Regions from separate parts of the Streptomyces sp. NPDC007095 genome, predicted to be linked through region 2. Evidence: riboswitches for the same ligand, from Rfam matches in the RefSeq annotation. Region 2 holds a riboswitch; the other holds the start of a gene.

What was found. A riboswitch is a leader RNA that binds a small molecule or an ion and turns the genes downstream of it on or off. The one in region 2 is predicted to bind cyclic di-AMP.
Positions count from the first base shown of each region.
Region 1: it holds a riboswitch for cyclic di-AMP, as region 2 does, so the genes downstream of both, ABZ656_RS03380 (NlpC/P60 family protein) here and ABZ656_RS14865 (C40 family peptidase) in region 2, are expected to answer to the same signal.

Region 1 covers NZ_JBEYFS010000005.1:97,343-104,878, forward strand. Annotated here, with positions in the region: gene ABZ656_RS03365 (alpha/beta fold hydrolase) at 1-405, shown strand, start outside; gene ABZ656_RS03370 (peptidoglycan DD-metalloendopeptidase family protein) at 604-2,157, shown strand; gene pcrA (DNA helicase PcrA) at 2,236-4,788, opposite strand; cyclic di-AMP (ydaO/yuaA leader) riboswitch at 5,104-5,277, shown strand; gene ABZ656_RS03380 (NlpC/P60 family protein) at 5,284-6,462, shown strand; gene ABZ656_RS03385 (tellurite resistance/C4-dicarboxylate transporter family protein) at 6,558-7,532, shown strand.
Region 2 covers NZ_JBEYFS010000036.1:3,390-10,925, reverse strand. Annotated here, with positions in the region: gene ABZ656_RS14875 (ATP-dependent Clp protease proteolytic subunit) at 1-649, shown strand, start outside; gene ABZ656_RS14870 (hypothetical protein) at 657-962, shown strand; cyclic di-AMP (ydaO/yuaA leader) riboswitch at 1,309-1,494, shown strand; gene ABZ656_RS14865 (C40 family peptidase) at 1,498-1,971, shown strand; gene ABZ656_RS14860 (DUF6328 family protein) at 2,062-2,583, shown strand; partial or broken gene ABZ656_RS14855 (LysR family transcriptional regulator) at 2,722-2,871, shown strand; gene ABZ656_RS14850 (ATP-binding protein) at 2,947-3,405, opposite strand; gene ABZ656_RS14845 (Scr1 family TA system antitoxin-like transcriptional regulator) at 3,619-4,476, shown strand; gene ABZ656_RS14840 (DUF397 domain-containing protein) at 4,489-4,713, shown strand; gene ABZ656_RS14835 (8-amino-7-oxononanoate synthase) at 4,670-5,830, opposite strand; gene bioB (biotin synthase BioB) at 6,016-7,221, shown strand; gene ABZ656_RS14825 (adenosylmethionine--8-amino-7-oxononanoate transaminase) at 7,214-7,536, shown strand, end outside.

The DNA.
Region 1 (7,536 bases), on a different contig from region 2:
CAGCGCCTCGGCGGAGACCTGCGCGTCCGCACCCTGGTCACGCTCGGCACGCCGCACGCCGGCACGAAGGTCATTCCGCTGATGAACGCGCACCCGATCGTCCGTCAGATGCGTCCGGGGTCGGAGGTGATCGAGGAGCTGCGCAAGCCCGCGCCCGACTGCCGTACGCAGTTCGTGAGCTTCTGGAGCGACCTCGACCATCTGATGGACCCGCTGGAGACCGCCTCCATCGACCATCCGGACCTGCTCGCGCAGAGCGTCCAAGTGAGCGGAATCGGACATCTCGCCCTGCCGGTCCACCCAGCGGTCGCCGCCGGGATACGGCAGGCACTCGACTTCGAGGAGACACAGGCCCGCCCCACCGCCGCGCCCGCCGCCGAAACCGGGGGTCTGACAGTGGCCTAACGCCTCCGCGGAACACCCCCAACATCGAACGGCAATCGAACGCCAGGCCAAAGCCGTGCCCGCCCTCCCCCGAAACACGGCCGAATGCCCGTTTCCCGAGTGGAGGAAACCTGCCGAAGATTGTCGCGCCCGCGTACCGCCGGGTACAGTCGCCGCACTGCTCTGCCAGCCCCTGTTGTCGAGGCGAAAGAGAAGTTGGTGAACGACCGTCACCCGTCGGGGACCGTAACGCCCCCGGCTCCGGCCTCCGATGCCGCCGCGGCGCCCTATGCGTCGTACGGTGGCCAGGAAGCCCAGTACGGCGACTTCACCTCGCACGACGGCTACGCCAACTCCGGTACCTACGCGACCGGAAGCTTCGAGACCACGGGTTTCGAGACCTCGACCTTCGCGGCGGACCCCCTCTTCGGCGACATGTCGGGCGGCGGCGGCACGGGTTCGTACGACACCACGCAGTGGAGCACCGGCAGTCACCAGACGCCGCACTACGACCCGTACGCCGCACAGCACCAGGCCGCGTACGACACCGGTGCCTACGACACGACCGCGTGGGCGAGCGGATACCAGCAGCTCGCCGACATCCCCGCGCAGCACCCGGGCCCCGAGGGCACCGGCCAGTGGGACGCGGCCGCCTGGCTCCAGGCCGAACAGACCGGCCAGACCCAGCAGTGGACCGCGCACACCCAGGAGACGGGCGCGTACGACGCCACGCAGTGGAACACCGCAGGCGAACACGACCCGTACGAGGGGTACGAGCAGCACCAGCAGGCCGAGTCGTACGAGCAGCAGCTCGCCGCCGAGGCCTACGAGCATCAGCCGGTGCCCGAGTCCGACGTGGACGACCGGCCCTTCGACCAGCAGGCGACCGCGACCTTCGAGCAGGTGTCGTACGAGGAACCCGGCGCAGCGGAGGACGAGTTCGAGGACGCAGGTGACGCGCAGGACGCGCCGCTGCTCGAGGACATGGAAGAGGTCACTCCGGCCCCCCGTGCCGCGAACCGGTCCGCGTCCCGTTCCCGGCGGCGCACCCCGGCGAAGCGTTCCGCCTTGCTGACCGTCGCGGTTCCCTCGGCCTGTGTGATGGGGGTCGCGGGGATCGCCGCCGCCTCCGTGGGCACCATCGGCGGGAACGACAGCAAGGACAACACGACCCTCAGCGCGTCCGACGGGACCGCGGTGAAGCCGTCGGCCGCCAACAACAAACTGGACACCCAGCTCCAGAGCCTCTCCGCGGGCGCGGACGACTTCGCCGACCGGGCCAGCCGGACGCAGGAACGTATCGACCTCAAGGCTCAGCAGGCCGCCGAGAAGCAGAAGGCGGCGGCGGAGGCGGCCCGCAAGGAGCGGCTGCGGCCGAAATTCGTGCTCCCGGTCACGCAGAGGGGCCTCAGCGCCTACTTCGGCCAGGCCGGCATCAACTGGATGTCCGTGCACACGGGCATCGACTTCCCGGTGTCGTACGGCACGCCGGTGATGGCCGCGACCGACGGCACCGTACGGACACAGTGGAACAGCGCGTACGGGAACATGGCGATCGTCACCGCGATGGACGGCACGGAGACCTGGTACTGCCACCTCTCCAGTTACAAGGTGCCGTCGGGGACGGTCGTGAAGGCCGGTGACCAGATCGCGTTCTCCGGGAACTCCGGCAACTCGACCGGTCCGCACCTGCACTTCGAGGTCCGCCCCGCGGGCGGTTCGGCGATCGACCCGCTGCCGTGGCTGCGCAGCCACGGCCTGGACCCGACGTAACCCACCGGCTCCTCACCCGACGACGTGAGCGAACGCCGTCGCCGGGCTCCGAGCTGCCGCCCCGTAGAACCCGTAGAACTACAGCTTCTCCACCGGCGCGTACCGCAGCAGCAACCGCTTCGGCTTCGCCTCGCCGAAGTCGACCGTCGCCTCCGCGTTCGCGCCCGTTCCCTTCACGCCGACCACGGTGCCCAGGCCGAACTGGTCATGGGTGACCCGGTCGCCGACCGCCAGCGAGACCACCGGCTTCTCGGAGATCCCGCGGCGCGTCGCGAAGCCGGTGGGGCCGGACGCCGCGGACCGCGAACGCGAGGACGACAGCGAGGCGGCCACACCGGAGACGGGACCCGAGGACACCGGAGCGGTCGCGCCGGTGCGCTTCCACTCCAGGTGCGTCTCCGGGATCTCCTCCAGGAAGCGGGACGGCGGGTTGTAGGAGGGCTGGCCCCAGGCGCTGCGCATGGACGAACGGGTGAGGTACAGCCGCTCCCGCGCGCGCGTGATGCCGACGTACGCGAGGCGCCGCTCCTCCTCCAGCTCCTTGACCTGTCCCAGCGCGCGCATGTGCGGGAAGACGCCGTCCTCCATGCCGGTGAGGAAGACGACCGGGAACTCCAGGCCCTTGGCGGTGTGGAGGGTCATCAGGGTGATGACGCCGTTGCCGTCCTCCTCGTCCGGGATCTGGTCGGAGTCGGCGACGAGGGCGACCCGCTCCAGGAACGCGGAGAGCCCACCGGACGCCGTACCAGCACCCGCAGCCACACCGGCACCGGCATCCGCCGTACCCGCAGCCGCCCCCGTGCCTTCGCCCTCGCCGGTCTCCTGCTCGAACTCCAGGGCCACGGCGGCGAGCTCCTGAAGGTTCTCGATCCGGGTCTCGTCCTGCGGGTCGGTCGAGGCCTGCAGCTCGGCGAGGTAGCCGGTGCGCTCGAGCACCGCCTCCAGGACGGTCGCCGGACCCGCACCGGACTCGACGATCGTGCGGAGGTCCTCCATGAGCGTGTTGAACCGCTTCACGGCGTTCGTCGACCGCGCCGCCATCCCGTACGCCTCGTCGACGCGGCGCAGCGCCTGCGAGAAGCTGATCTTCTCGCGCTGCGAGAGCGCGTCGATCATGGCCTCGGCGCGCTCGCCGATCCCGCGCTTGGGAACGTTCAGAATGCGGCGCATCGGGACCGAGTCCTCGGGGTTGGCCAGGACCCTCAGGTACGCGAGGACGTCCCGGACCTCCTTGCGCTCGTAGAAGCGGACGCCGCCGACGACCTTGTAGGGCAGGCCGACGCGGATGAAGATCTCTTCGAAGACACGGGACTGGGCGTTCGTCCGGTAGAAGACAGCGACGTCGCCCGCCCTGGCCTCGCCCGCGTCGGTGAGACGGTCTATCTCGTCGGCGACGAACTGGGCCTCGTCGTGCTCGGTGTCGGCGACATAGCCGGTGATGTTCGAACCGGCGCCCGCGTTGGTCCACAGGTTCTTGGGGCGGCGGGACTCGTTGCGCTCGATGACCGCGTTGGCGGCGGACAGGATCGTCTGGGTGGAGCGGTAGTTCTGCTCCAGCAGGATCGTCGTCGCGTCCGGGTAGTCCTCCTCGAACTGGAGGATGTTGCGGATGGTCGCGCCGCGGAAGGCGTAGATCGACTGGTCGGCGTCGCCCACGACGCACAGCTCGGCGGGCCCGAGCTCGCCCTCGGCCGGCGGCGCGTCCTCCGGCCGGTCACCGGCGGCCGGGCCGACGAGCTCCCTGACCAGGGCGTACTGCGCGTGGTTCGTGTCCTGGTACTCGTCGACCAGGACGTGGCGGAAGCGGCGCCGGTAGTGCTCGGCGACGTCCGGGAAGGCGCGCAGCAGGTTGACCGTGGTCATGATCAGGTCGTCGAAGTCGAGCGCGTTGGCCTCGCGCAGCCGCGACTGGTACATCGCGTAGGCCTGGGCGAGGGTCTTCTCGAAGCCGTCGGCGGCCTGGGCGGCGAAGTCCTCCTCGTCGATCAGCTCGTTCTTCAGGTTCGAGATCTTGGCGCTGAAGGACTTGGGCGGGAAGCGCTTGGGATCGAGATCCAGGTCACGGCAGACGAGCGCCATCAGCCGCTTGCTGTCGGCGGCGTCGTAGATCGAGAACGAGGAGGTGAAGCCGAGCTTCTTGCTCTCGCGGCGCAGGATCCGCACACACGCGCTGTGGAAGGTCATCACCCACATCGCGTTCGCGCGCGGGCCGACGAGCTGCTCGACGCGCTCCTTCATCTCGCCCGCGGCCTTGTTCGTGAAGGTGATCGCGAGGATCTGGCCGGGGTGGACATGACGCTCGCCCAGCAGATGGGCGATGCGGTGGGTGAGCACCCGGGTCTTGCCGGAGCCCGCGCCGGCCACGATGAGCAGCGGGGAGCCGGAGTGCACCACGGCCGCGCGCTGGTTCTCGTTCAGCCCGTCCAGCAGGGCCGCCGGGTCCACGGCGGGGCGGGGCGCGCCGTCACGGTAGTAGGCGTCCCGGCTCGCGGGCACGTCGAAGCGGCCGCCGAACAGGTCGTCCGGAAGCGGCTCCGGCGCCCCGTCCTCGGGCGGCGGCGGGGGCTCTTCCTCGTGGGCCCCGGAAGGCTGGAGGTCCGCCAGAAAGCTGTCATCAAAGAGGCTGCTCATCGCTCTCCGAGTCTAGGCGGCCCCACTGACAACCCGCGGCCACCCTGGAAACCCGACCGGTTTTTCCGCGACCGCGCATGATCTCTTTCCGCGACCGCGCCTGATCCCTTTCCGCCGCTCTTTCCGCCGCGGACGCCGTCACCGTTCAGGATCGTTTCATTACGGTCAGTCACAGTCAGTCCCGATCAAGGGCCCCCAGGATCAAGGTCACGAAAATGTATCGGGCATATCGCACATCAAACTTCACAGAACACTTATGAGTTGGCTAGCGTGCCGGGCAGGCCGCTCGACCCAACCGGCGAACACCGCCGGGCCGTGCGGCCTCCGCCGAGTCCGGTGCGCCCACGTGGCAGCCGGAGCCGGGGACCCAACCGACCTTGGGGTGAATCGGTCCAACCGTCCGCTGGGACAAGGACCGTAGGGCAAACCTTCCGGAATCACCCGCCCGAACCCGACAGCTAACTCGGTAGGCGGATGACGGAAGGAGTCGCCACCTTGGCGTCGCACCGCAAGTGGAGTCCTACGGGTACGCGCATAGCGGGTATACGGACCCCCGCCCTCGCCACGGCGGCCCTCACCTCCGTGGCCCTGCTCTCCCAGACGGCGAACGCCGCGCCCTCGGCCGATGCCAAGCCGAGCGTAGAAGAGGTCGAGAAGAAGGTCGACGACCTCTACCACCAGGCCGAGGCGGCGACCGAGAAGTACAACGCGACCAGGGAGAAGACCGCGCAGCAGCGCAAGCGCGTCGACTCCCTCCTCGACGATGTGGCCCAGCGCACCGAGAAGCTCAACACCGCGCGCGAGGAGCTGGGTTCGTTCGCCGCGGCGCAGTACCGCACCGGGGCCTCCGCCCCCGACACCGCGACCCTCCTGCTGGCCGACAATCCGCAGGACTACTTCGACCAGACCCAGTTGATGGACCGGCTGACCAGCCGCCAGAAGGTGGCCGTCGACGACTACATCACCGAGCAGGCCGCCACCACCAAGAAGCGCGCGGAGGCCTCCCAGAGCCTGCAGACGCTCACCACGACGCAGAGCGCGCTGAGGACGTCCAAGGCCGACGTGCAGCGCAAGCTCGCCGAGGCGCGTGACCTGCTCTCGAAGCTGACCGCCGAGGAGAAGGCGCGGCTCGCGGCGATCGAGAAGAAGAAGCAGGAAGCGGCCGACCGCAAGGCGGCGGAGCTGGCCCAGCAGCAGGCCGCGGCGGAGAAGAAGGCCCAGGAGGCGGCCGCCCAGCAGCAGACGGGTTCCGGCACCTCCGCGACCACTGGCTCCGCCGGCACCTCCGGGAGTTCGGCAACCGACTCCTCGTACACCGCCAAGGCCGACAAGGCCCTCGCCTTCGCCCGCACCCAGATCGGCAAGCCGTACGTCTGGGGCGCGACCGGGCCCGGCTCCTACGACTGTTCCGGCCTCACCCAGGCCGCCTGGAAGGCCGCCGGCGTCACCCTCCCGCGCACCACCTACGACCAGGTGAACGCGGGCACGACCGTCTCGCTCGCCGACATCAAGCCCGGTGACCTCGTCTTCTTCTACGACGACATCAGCCACGTCGGCCTCTACATCGGCAACGGCATGATGATCCACGCCCCCAAGCCGGGCGCGTACGTCCGCGAGGAGTCGATCTTCTACGGCGGTGAGTCGATCATCCACAGCGTGGTGCGTCCGGCCTGACGCCCCGGCGCCCGGCACACGCGCGTGGGGCTCATCGGACTCCACGCGCGCGTGGCCCGCCGCCAACCCGCTCGAAGGTCCTTAGCATCGGGCCCATGTCAGCCATCTCCCCGCCCGGCGCCCGGTGGACCGACCTGCGCACCTGGTGGGCGCAGAGTCCGCCGGGCGCCGGAGCCGCGATCCTGGCCACCGGCATCATCTCGATCGGGCTGGAGCAGACCGGCTACGAGATCCTGTCCCGGATCGTGCTGGCCCTGGCGGCCGTCGGCTGGCTCGGGCTCGCCGCGGCCTTCGTCGTACGGCTGCTGCGGGAGCGGGAGCGGTGGCTGGCGGAGGCCGCTACGCCGGGCGCGCTCACCGCGGTCGCGGCGACCGCCGTGCTCGGCACGCGGCTGGTCATGCTGGGGTGGGAGGTGCCGGCCGAGGCCCTGCTCGCCCTGTCGGCGGTGCTCTGGCCCGGGCTGCTCTTCCTGGTCGTACGGCAATGGCGGCCCCGTATGCCCGGAGCGGTGTTCCTCGGCTGTGTGGCCACGCAGGGGCTCGCGGTGCTCGGCGCGACGCTCGCCCCCGCGACGCACACGGACTGGCTCGCGCACACCGCGCTGGTGCTGTTCTGGCTGGGGCTCCTGCTCTACGCGCCGGCGCTGTTCTACTTCGACTACCGCGAGGTCGCCACGGGCGCCGGGGACCAGTGGGTCGCGGGCGGCGCGCTCGCCATCTCGGCGCTGGCGGGGTCGAAGCTGATCCTCGCGTACCAGGCGAACATCTACCTGTGGAACGACGACGACAACGGCGTGCTGCGCTGGGTGACCGAGGCGCTGCTCGTGCTCGTCCTCGGCTCGTACTGCGTGCTGGCCGTGGCGGAGGCCCTGTGGCCCCGCCCGCGCTACGACGTGCTGCGCTGGGCGACCGTGTTCCCGCTGGGGATGACGGCGGTCGCGGCGCTGTCGGTCGCGGCCGCCATCGGCGTCGGCTGGCTCAGGGGGCTCGGGCAGGTACTGCTGTGGATCTCGGTCGCGGCGTGGCTGGCGGTGGTGGTCGTAGCGGTCAGGCGTCCTCAGGAACCGTAGCCGT
Region 2 (7,536 bases):
ACCGTCCGCCCGTCATGTCCTGCCCGAGTTCACCGAGCCGACGAGCATGGGGCACCGGACCCTGGATCCGTACTCGAAGCTGCTCGACGAGCGGATCGTGTTCCTGGGGACGCCGATCGACGACACCTCGGCGAACGACGTGATGGCGCAGTTCATGCACCTCGAATACCTGGCGCCGGACCAGGACATCGCGCTGTACATCAACTCTCCCGGCGGCTCGTTCAGCGCGATGACGGCGATCTACGACACGATGCAGTTCGTCAGCTGCGACGTGGAGACCACCTGCCTGGGGCAGGCCGCGTCGGCCGCCGCCGTGCTCCTGGCCGGCGGCACGCCGGGCAAGCGGTTCGCGCTGCCGGGGGCCCGGGTGCTGATCCACCAGCCGTCACTTGCCGAGCCGGTACAGGGACAGGCGAGCGATCTGGCCCTCCAGGCCGAGGAGTTGATGCGCACTCGCAGGCTGCTGGAGGACATGCTCGTACGGCACACGGGGCAGAGTCCTGAACAAGTCGCCGCCGACATCGAGCGGGACAAGATCCTGGACGCACAGGCCGCGTTGGCGTACGGACTGGTGGACGGGATCATCCCCAGCCGCAAGACCTCGCGCACCGCGCCCGGTGCGAGGAACGCCACACCCGACGCGAGGTGATCCGCCGATGGTGCCCGAACTGCCCCCGCTGCCTGCGCTGACGCGAGCCGAGGCCGAGTTGATCGACCGTTACCTCGACGTGGTCGACCTGCTCGGCCGTATCAACCCGGCCAGGCCCGGAGACACCTACCGCGGGCTGCGCGCCGCCCAGGCGCTGGTCGCCAAGGCCGGCGAGCTGCGGGACGCCCTCGCGCTGATGCACCAGCGCGGCGAGAGCGAGGTGCACGCGCCGACGCTGGCACAGGCCCTGCGCGTCCTCGACGGCGAGCGACGGGCGGCCCGCGTCACTCTGCCGCCCGACGCCGACAATTGACACATCCACACCCGGGCCGCCGTGCGCGCCGAGTCGACGAGGCGTCCGGCCCGGGGTTCAAACGGACCAGATGGAGTACCCCCTGATGGAGTAGTCACAGGTCCCTTCGAGGAACCCGAAAAGTTGCGCAACGCGCGTAGCGGAAAGGCGGAATAAGACGCTCCGGTGCAGGTACGAGCGTCGTAGGTGTCCCCAACATCGCCCGAACAGAGGGTCGTCCACCCGAACGGGTGAGTGGTGAGTAACCCCACAAATCGCCGGTTCCGCTCGGATTTTCTGACTGCCATGCGTGAAGATCCCTTCCGACGACAAGCCCCCGCCACAGCGGCGGGGCGGTCCGGGCGGACGCCGAGTCCTGCCGCTGCCCGGATGACCGGTCGACAGAAGTGCATCGGCAGGAGTGGAGGACCCAGCAAGACGGGTCGCCGGAGAGATCCGGGCGGTCCTTGGGGTGAAGCCGCGCAAGCGGCCGGGCTACTTCGCCAGCCCGAATCCGACAGGTCATCCTTCACAGGCGGCTGACGAAGGGTTGCGCATGACTGCGCTCAATCGTGTCCCGTCGATGTGGACCCGGGCCGGTACGGCCTCGGCCCTCACTCTCGCCGCCGTGGGCGGCAGCCTTGTGGTTCCTGGCGTCGCATCCGACGCCGAAGCGGCCACCTTGGCGACGAAGGCACTTCAGGTCGCGGCTTCCAAGAAGGGCTCCCCGTACCAGTACGGCGCCGCCGGGCCACGCCGCTTCGACTGCTCCGGGCTCACGCTCTACTCGTACAAGAAGGCGGGCAAGACGCTGCCTCGTACGGCCGCGGCGCAGTACAACAAGACGCACCACATCTCCGCGTCCCACCGCAAGGCCGGAGACCTGGTGTTCTTCCACTCGGGCCGGAACGTGTACCACGTCGGCATCTACGCCGGGAAGGGAAAGATCTGGCACTCCCCGAAGACCGGGGAGGTCGTGAAGCTGCAGAAGATCTGGACGAAGAGCGTCTGGTACGGCCGGGTCAGCTGACCTGCCCGAGGGGGTGCCGCCGGCCGGCACCCCCTCGGGGTCCCACCCCCCGGGGGCGTGAAAAGCGGACGGACCGGTTACTCGTTCACCATGGCTGAACGACCTCCCCCCGAGGAACGGAACGAGACGCCCCTCGAGCGTGCCGATCGCAACTTCGGCGAGCTGCTCCAGGAGCTGCGCGTCACGCAGACCGGTGTGCAGATCCTCTTCGCTTTCCTGCTGACACTGGCGTTCACCCCGCGCTTCCCGTCCCTCGACACGGTGCAGCGCGCCACGTACGTCACCACGCTCCTGCTGGCCGTGGTGGCCGCCGCGCTCTTCACGGCGCCGGCCGCACTGCACAGGTCGCTGTTCCGGCAGGGCGCGAAGCCGACCATCGTGCGGGTCTCCTCCGTCCTGGCCACGATCGGGATGGGCGTGCTCATGGTGGCGCTGACGGGATCGGTGCTGCTCGTCGTGGACGTGGCACTGGGACGCGCCGCCGGGATCGCCTCGGGCGCGGGCACCCTGCTCGTCTGCGTGGCGCTGTGGGGCGTCCTGCCCCGCGTGGTGCAACGTACGGTCGTCAGCGCGGCAACGGCTCCGAAAGAAGCACCGGACCGAGAACCGTGAGCGCGCTCCCCGTGACCGCCTCCAGGGCGCGGCCCGCGCGGCCGCCGGCCGAGCCGGTCCACGAGCAGCGCCACGCCGGCAGCCACACCAGGGCGAGGACGACCACGATCACCGCCGGCGGCAGAGGTCGGTACGACGCTGCTGGTGCGATCCCGTCGCGGGGCGCGGCCGACGGACGCGGGTGAGCTGCTCGTGGTCCGGGCGTGCCGGATCCTCGACGTACTGGAGCAGGCCCGGCACGAACTCGCGGGCGGCACCCTGCGGCTCGGCACCTTCCAGACGGCGGGCCGAGGCCTTCCGGGCCCTGCTGCGCGGCGCCTTCGGACACGCCGGGCAGCGCAGACACGACAACTGAGCCGCTCCTCAGGGCTCTTGCGGGCCGCCGGCCGTCACCGGCTGGGCCGGCACCGTCCAGGGCAGCTCGATGGCGACCGTCTTGCCGCCCTCGCGGGTGGGCCGGACGACGAGTCTGCCGCCGCATTCGGCGGTCAGCCAGCGGATGATCACCATGCCGCGCCCGTTGTCCTGCTGGACGGCGGCAGGAAGACGTTTCGGAAAGCGCGGATGGCTGTCGGTGACGCCGATCCGCAGGTGTTCGTCTCGGTCGAGCCGGACGTCCACGGTGAAGGTGGGCGACTGCCCGAACGTGTGCTGGACGGCGTTGGTGGCTAGTTCTGACACGATCAGGCGTACGGTGTCCGCGACTTCCGCGTCGCACGGCAGGCCCCATTCGGCCAGCACATCGGCGACGAAATTCCGGGCCGCGGAGACCGAGGCGGGATCGCTCGGCAGAGTGACGGATGCTTCCTGGTGATCTGCCATGGCGACGTCGTCCCTTTCCCACGGGACCGGAGTCCGACACGGAGCGGATGGTTCGAGGTACGGTCCCGGACTGGTGCTTCGCGCCAGACTGCCATCACTGGGCCGGTCACGGGTGCGATCCACCGAGATATGCATATATCTGTCGCTCGATGCGGTGAACTCTGCGACGGCGGAGCTTATTTGGGCGGCCCGGAAGGAGTAAGGAGTACGGCCATGCAGCACGGTCCCGCGGTGCGCCGCCGCAAGCTCGGCGCCGAACTGCGCGCGCTGCGCGCCGGTGTGGGCCTCACCAGTGGTGAGGCGGCCCGTCTCGTCGGCTGGCACCAGTCGAAGGTGAGCCGGATCGAGACCGGTGTCAGTGGGGTGAAACCGGCCGACGTGGAGCGCCTGTTGGACGCCTACGCCGTCGCGGAGCCCGAGTTACGGGAGCTCCTGGTCGGCCTCGCGGGCTCCGAGGGCAACGGGCGCCACCACTGGTGGCACGCCTACCGCGGGGTCCTGCCGCCCGCGTACCGCGACTTCATCAGTCTGGAGTCCCAGGCCAGCGGGATGCGCACGCTGGAGACCTCGGTGGTACCCGGACTGCTCCAAACACCCGAGTACGCGCGGGAGGTGACCCGGGTCGCCGTCGGCGGCCTGGAGGACGACAAGCTCGACGCGCTCGTCGAGGTGCGCCTCGCCCGGCAGGACGTCCTGCGTTCGAATCCGCCGCTGGAACTGACCGCGGTCCTGGACGAGGCCGTGTTAAAACGCGAGGTCGGCGGCCCGGAGGTGATGGCTCGGCAACTGAAGCGCCTGCGGGAGGCCGCCGCCCTGCCTCAAGTGCGGCTTCAGGTACTGCCGTTCGCCGCGGGGGCCCATATCGGCGTCACCGGGCCTTTCGTTATCTTCTCATTTCCGAACACAACTGATCTGGATGTGGTTGTTCTCGACCACTTGACGAGTAGCCTCTATCTCGAACGGAAAGAAGACCTTCAGGCCTACACCGAGGCCTTCAACGCCCTTCAGTTCCACGCCCTTTCGCCCGAGGACTCGTTGGACTACATCGCCGGGATAGGTGACGGCGCGTAAGGAGGCACCCCCATGACTGCACTGCCTCGGTACGTACGTTCCAGTACTTCACTCCGCGAGGTGCGATGGCTGCGCAGCAGCCGCAGTACGGGAATGAACAACTGCGTCGAGACGGCCCGACCCGGCCCAGGGCCCTGGGCCGGACTGGTCGCGGTGCGCGATTCCAAGAACAAGGCGGGCCCCGCCCTGCTGTTCACTCCCGCCAGTTGGGAGGGCTTTGTCGCCGGACTGAGCTGATCACGCCGACAGCGTGCTCGATCTGCGCGTCGGTGAGGTCCGCGCGGGCGGTCAGCCGCAGCCGTGAGATGCCGTCCGGCACGGACGGGGGGCGGAAGCAGCCGACGGCGAGTCCCGCCTCGCGGCAGTCGGCGGCCCACCGCACGGCCTGTTCGGGGGACGGCGCGCGCACGGAGACCACGGCGGCGTCCGGTCGTACGGCTTCCAGGCCCTCGGCGGTCAGCCGGGTGTGCAGCGCCGTCGCCACCTCACGGGCCCGGGCGGCGCGCTCCGGCTCACGGCGCAGCAGCCTGAGCGCCGCGAGGGCCGCGCCCGCCGCCGCGGGCGCGAGACCGGTGTCGAAGATGAAGGTGCGCGCCGCGTTGACCAGGTGGTCGATGACCGCGGCGGGGCCCAGGACGGCGCCGCCCTGGCTGCCGAACGACTTGGAGAGCGTGGCGGTCACGACCACGTCCGGGGCGCCCGCGAGCCCCGCGGCCTGCGGGGCGCCCCGGCCGCCGTCGCCCAGGACGCCCAGCCCGTGCGCATCGTCGACCAGCAGCGCCGCGCCGTGCTCGCGGCAGGCGGTGGCGAGTTCGGTCAGCGGGGCCGCGTCGCCGTCCACCGAGAAGACCGTGTCGGACACGGCGACGGCGGGACCCTCGTGCGTGCCCAGCGCCTTGCGCACGGCTTCGGGGTCGGCGTGCGCCACGACCTGGGTCGCACCCCGGGCGAGCCGGCAGCCGTCGATGAGGGAGGCGTGGTTGCCCGCGTCCGAGACGACCAGCGAGCCGTGCGGCGCGAGCGTGGTCACTGCGGCGAGGTTGGCCGCGTAGCCGGAGGAGAGGACGAGCGCGGACTCGAAGCCGCAGAAGTCGGCAAGCTCGCGTTCGAGTTCGCCGTGAAGTTCGGTCGTGCCGGAGACGAGCCGCGAGCCGGTCGCGCCGGCGCCCCAGCGGCGGGCGGCCGCCGCGGCGGCCTCCGTGATCTCGGGGTGGCGGGCCAGCCCGAGGTAGTCGTTGCTCGCCAGATCGAGAAGGGGTGAGTCGGCGGCGCGGGGGCGCAGGGTACGGACGAGTCCGGCCTGGCGACGCTGGTACGCCTGCTCGTCGATCCACGCGAACGGCGATCCGGCCATGCTGGTGCCTCCGGGCCCTGGGAGTGGTCGTGAGGGGTCGTGAAGGTGGTCGTTTTGTAGGCAGTGCACAGACCCTAGCGGGACGACGCGGCGCCCATGATGTGGCAATACCCACACGTCGAACCGTCTCTGTTGTGCAAACTCTCCTTGGCCGCAGCGGCTCGCATACGTCAGGATCGGATCTCATGGACCTGCTGAACACGCTGGTGGACAAGGGGCTTCGGCGCGAGCTGCCGACCCGTGACGAGGCGCTGGCCGTGCTGGCCACGTCCGACGACGACGTGCTCGACGTGGTGGCCGCTGCCGGAAAAGTCCGCCGGCACTGGTTCGGCCGTCGAGTGAAACTCAACTATCTGGTCAATCTGAAGTCCGGTCTGTGCCCCGAGGACTGCTCGTACTGCTCGCAGCGCCTCGGTTCCAAGGCCGACATCCTCAAGTACACCTGGCTCAAGCCCGACCAGGCCTCGCAGGCCGCGGCGGCCGGGCTCGCCGGGGGCGCCAAGCGGGTCTGCCTGGTGGCCAGCGGCCGCGGTCCGACGGACCGTGACGTGGACCGGGTCTCCGACACCATCAAGGCGATCAAGGACCAGAACGAGAACGTCGAGGTGTGCGCCTGCCTCGGCCTGCTCTCCGACGGCCAGGCCGAGCGGCTGCGCGAGGCGGGCGCGGACGCCTACAACCACAACCTGAACACGTCCGAGGGGACGTACGGGGACATCACGACCACGCACACGTACGCCGACCGGGTGGACACGGTCCAGAAGGCGCACGCGGCCGGCCTGTCGGCCTGCTCGGGTCTGATCGCGGGCATGGGCGAGTCGGACGAGGACCTCGTCGACGTCGTCTACTCGCTGCGCGAGCTCGACCCGGACTCCGTTCCGGTGAACTTCCTGATCCCCTTCGAGGGCACCCCGCTCGCCAAGGAGTGGAACCTCACCCCGCAGCGGTGCCTGCGCATCCTGGCCATGGTCCGTTTCGTCTGCCCGGACGTGGAGGTCCGCATCGCGGGCGGCCGCGAGGTCCACCTCCGGACGATGCAGCCGCTCGCCCTGAACCTGGCCAACTCGATCTTCCTCGGCGACTACCTCACCAGCGAGGGCCAGGCGGGCAAGGCCGACCTGGAGATGATCGCGGACGCCGGGTTCGAGGTGGAGGGCGCGGGCGAGGTGACCCTGCCGGAGCACCGCGTGACGGCGGGCGGAGGCTGCGGTGCCCACGCCGAGGCCGGGTGCGGCTCGCACGCGGACGCCGGGTGCGGCTCGCACGAGGGCGGCGGCGTCTGCGGTTCCGTGCGGGTGCAGGCCAAGGAGGAGCAGCCCTCCGAGGCGCGTACGGATCTCGTCGCCGTACGCCGCCGAGGTGCCGGAACGGACCTCGCCCCCAATGCCTGACCGGTCCGAGCCGTCCACGCTGCCCGTGCGCGACCTGCTGGAGCTGGACCGGCGGCACGTCTGGCATCCGTACGGCCCCATGCCCGGCCGCCAGGAGCCGCTCGTCGTGGAGTCGGCGAGCGGCGTACGGCTGCGACTGGCGGACGGCTCGGGCGAACTGGTCGACGGCATGTCGTCCTGGTGGTCGGCCATCCACGGCTACAACCACCCGGTCCTCAACGACGCGGCGCGCGACCAGCTGGAGCGCATGAGCCATGTCATGTTCGGCGGGCTCACGCACGAGCCCGCCGTACGGCTGGCGAAGCGCCTGGTCGA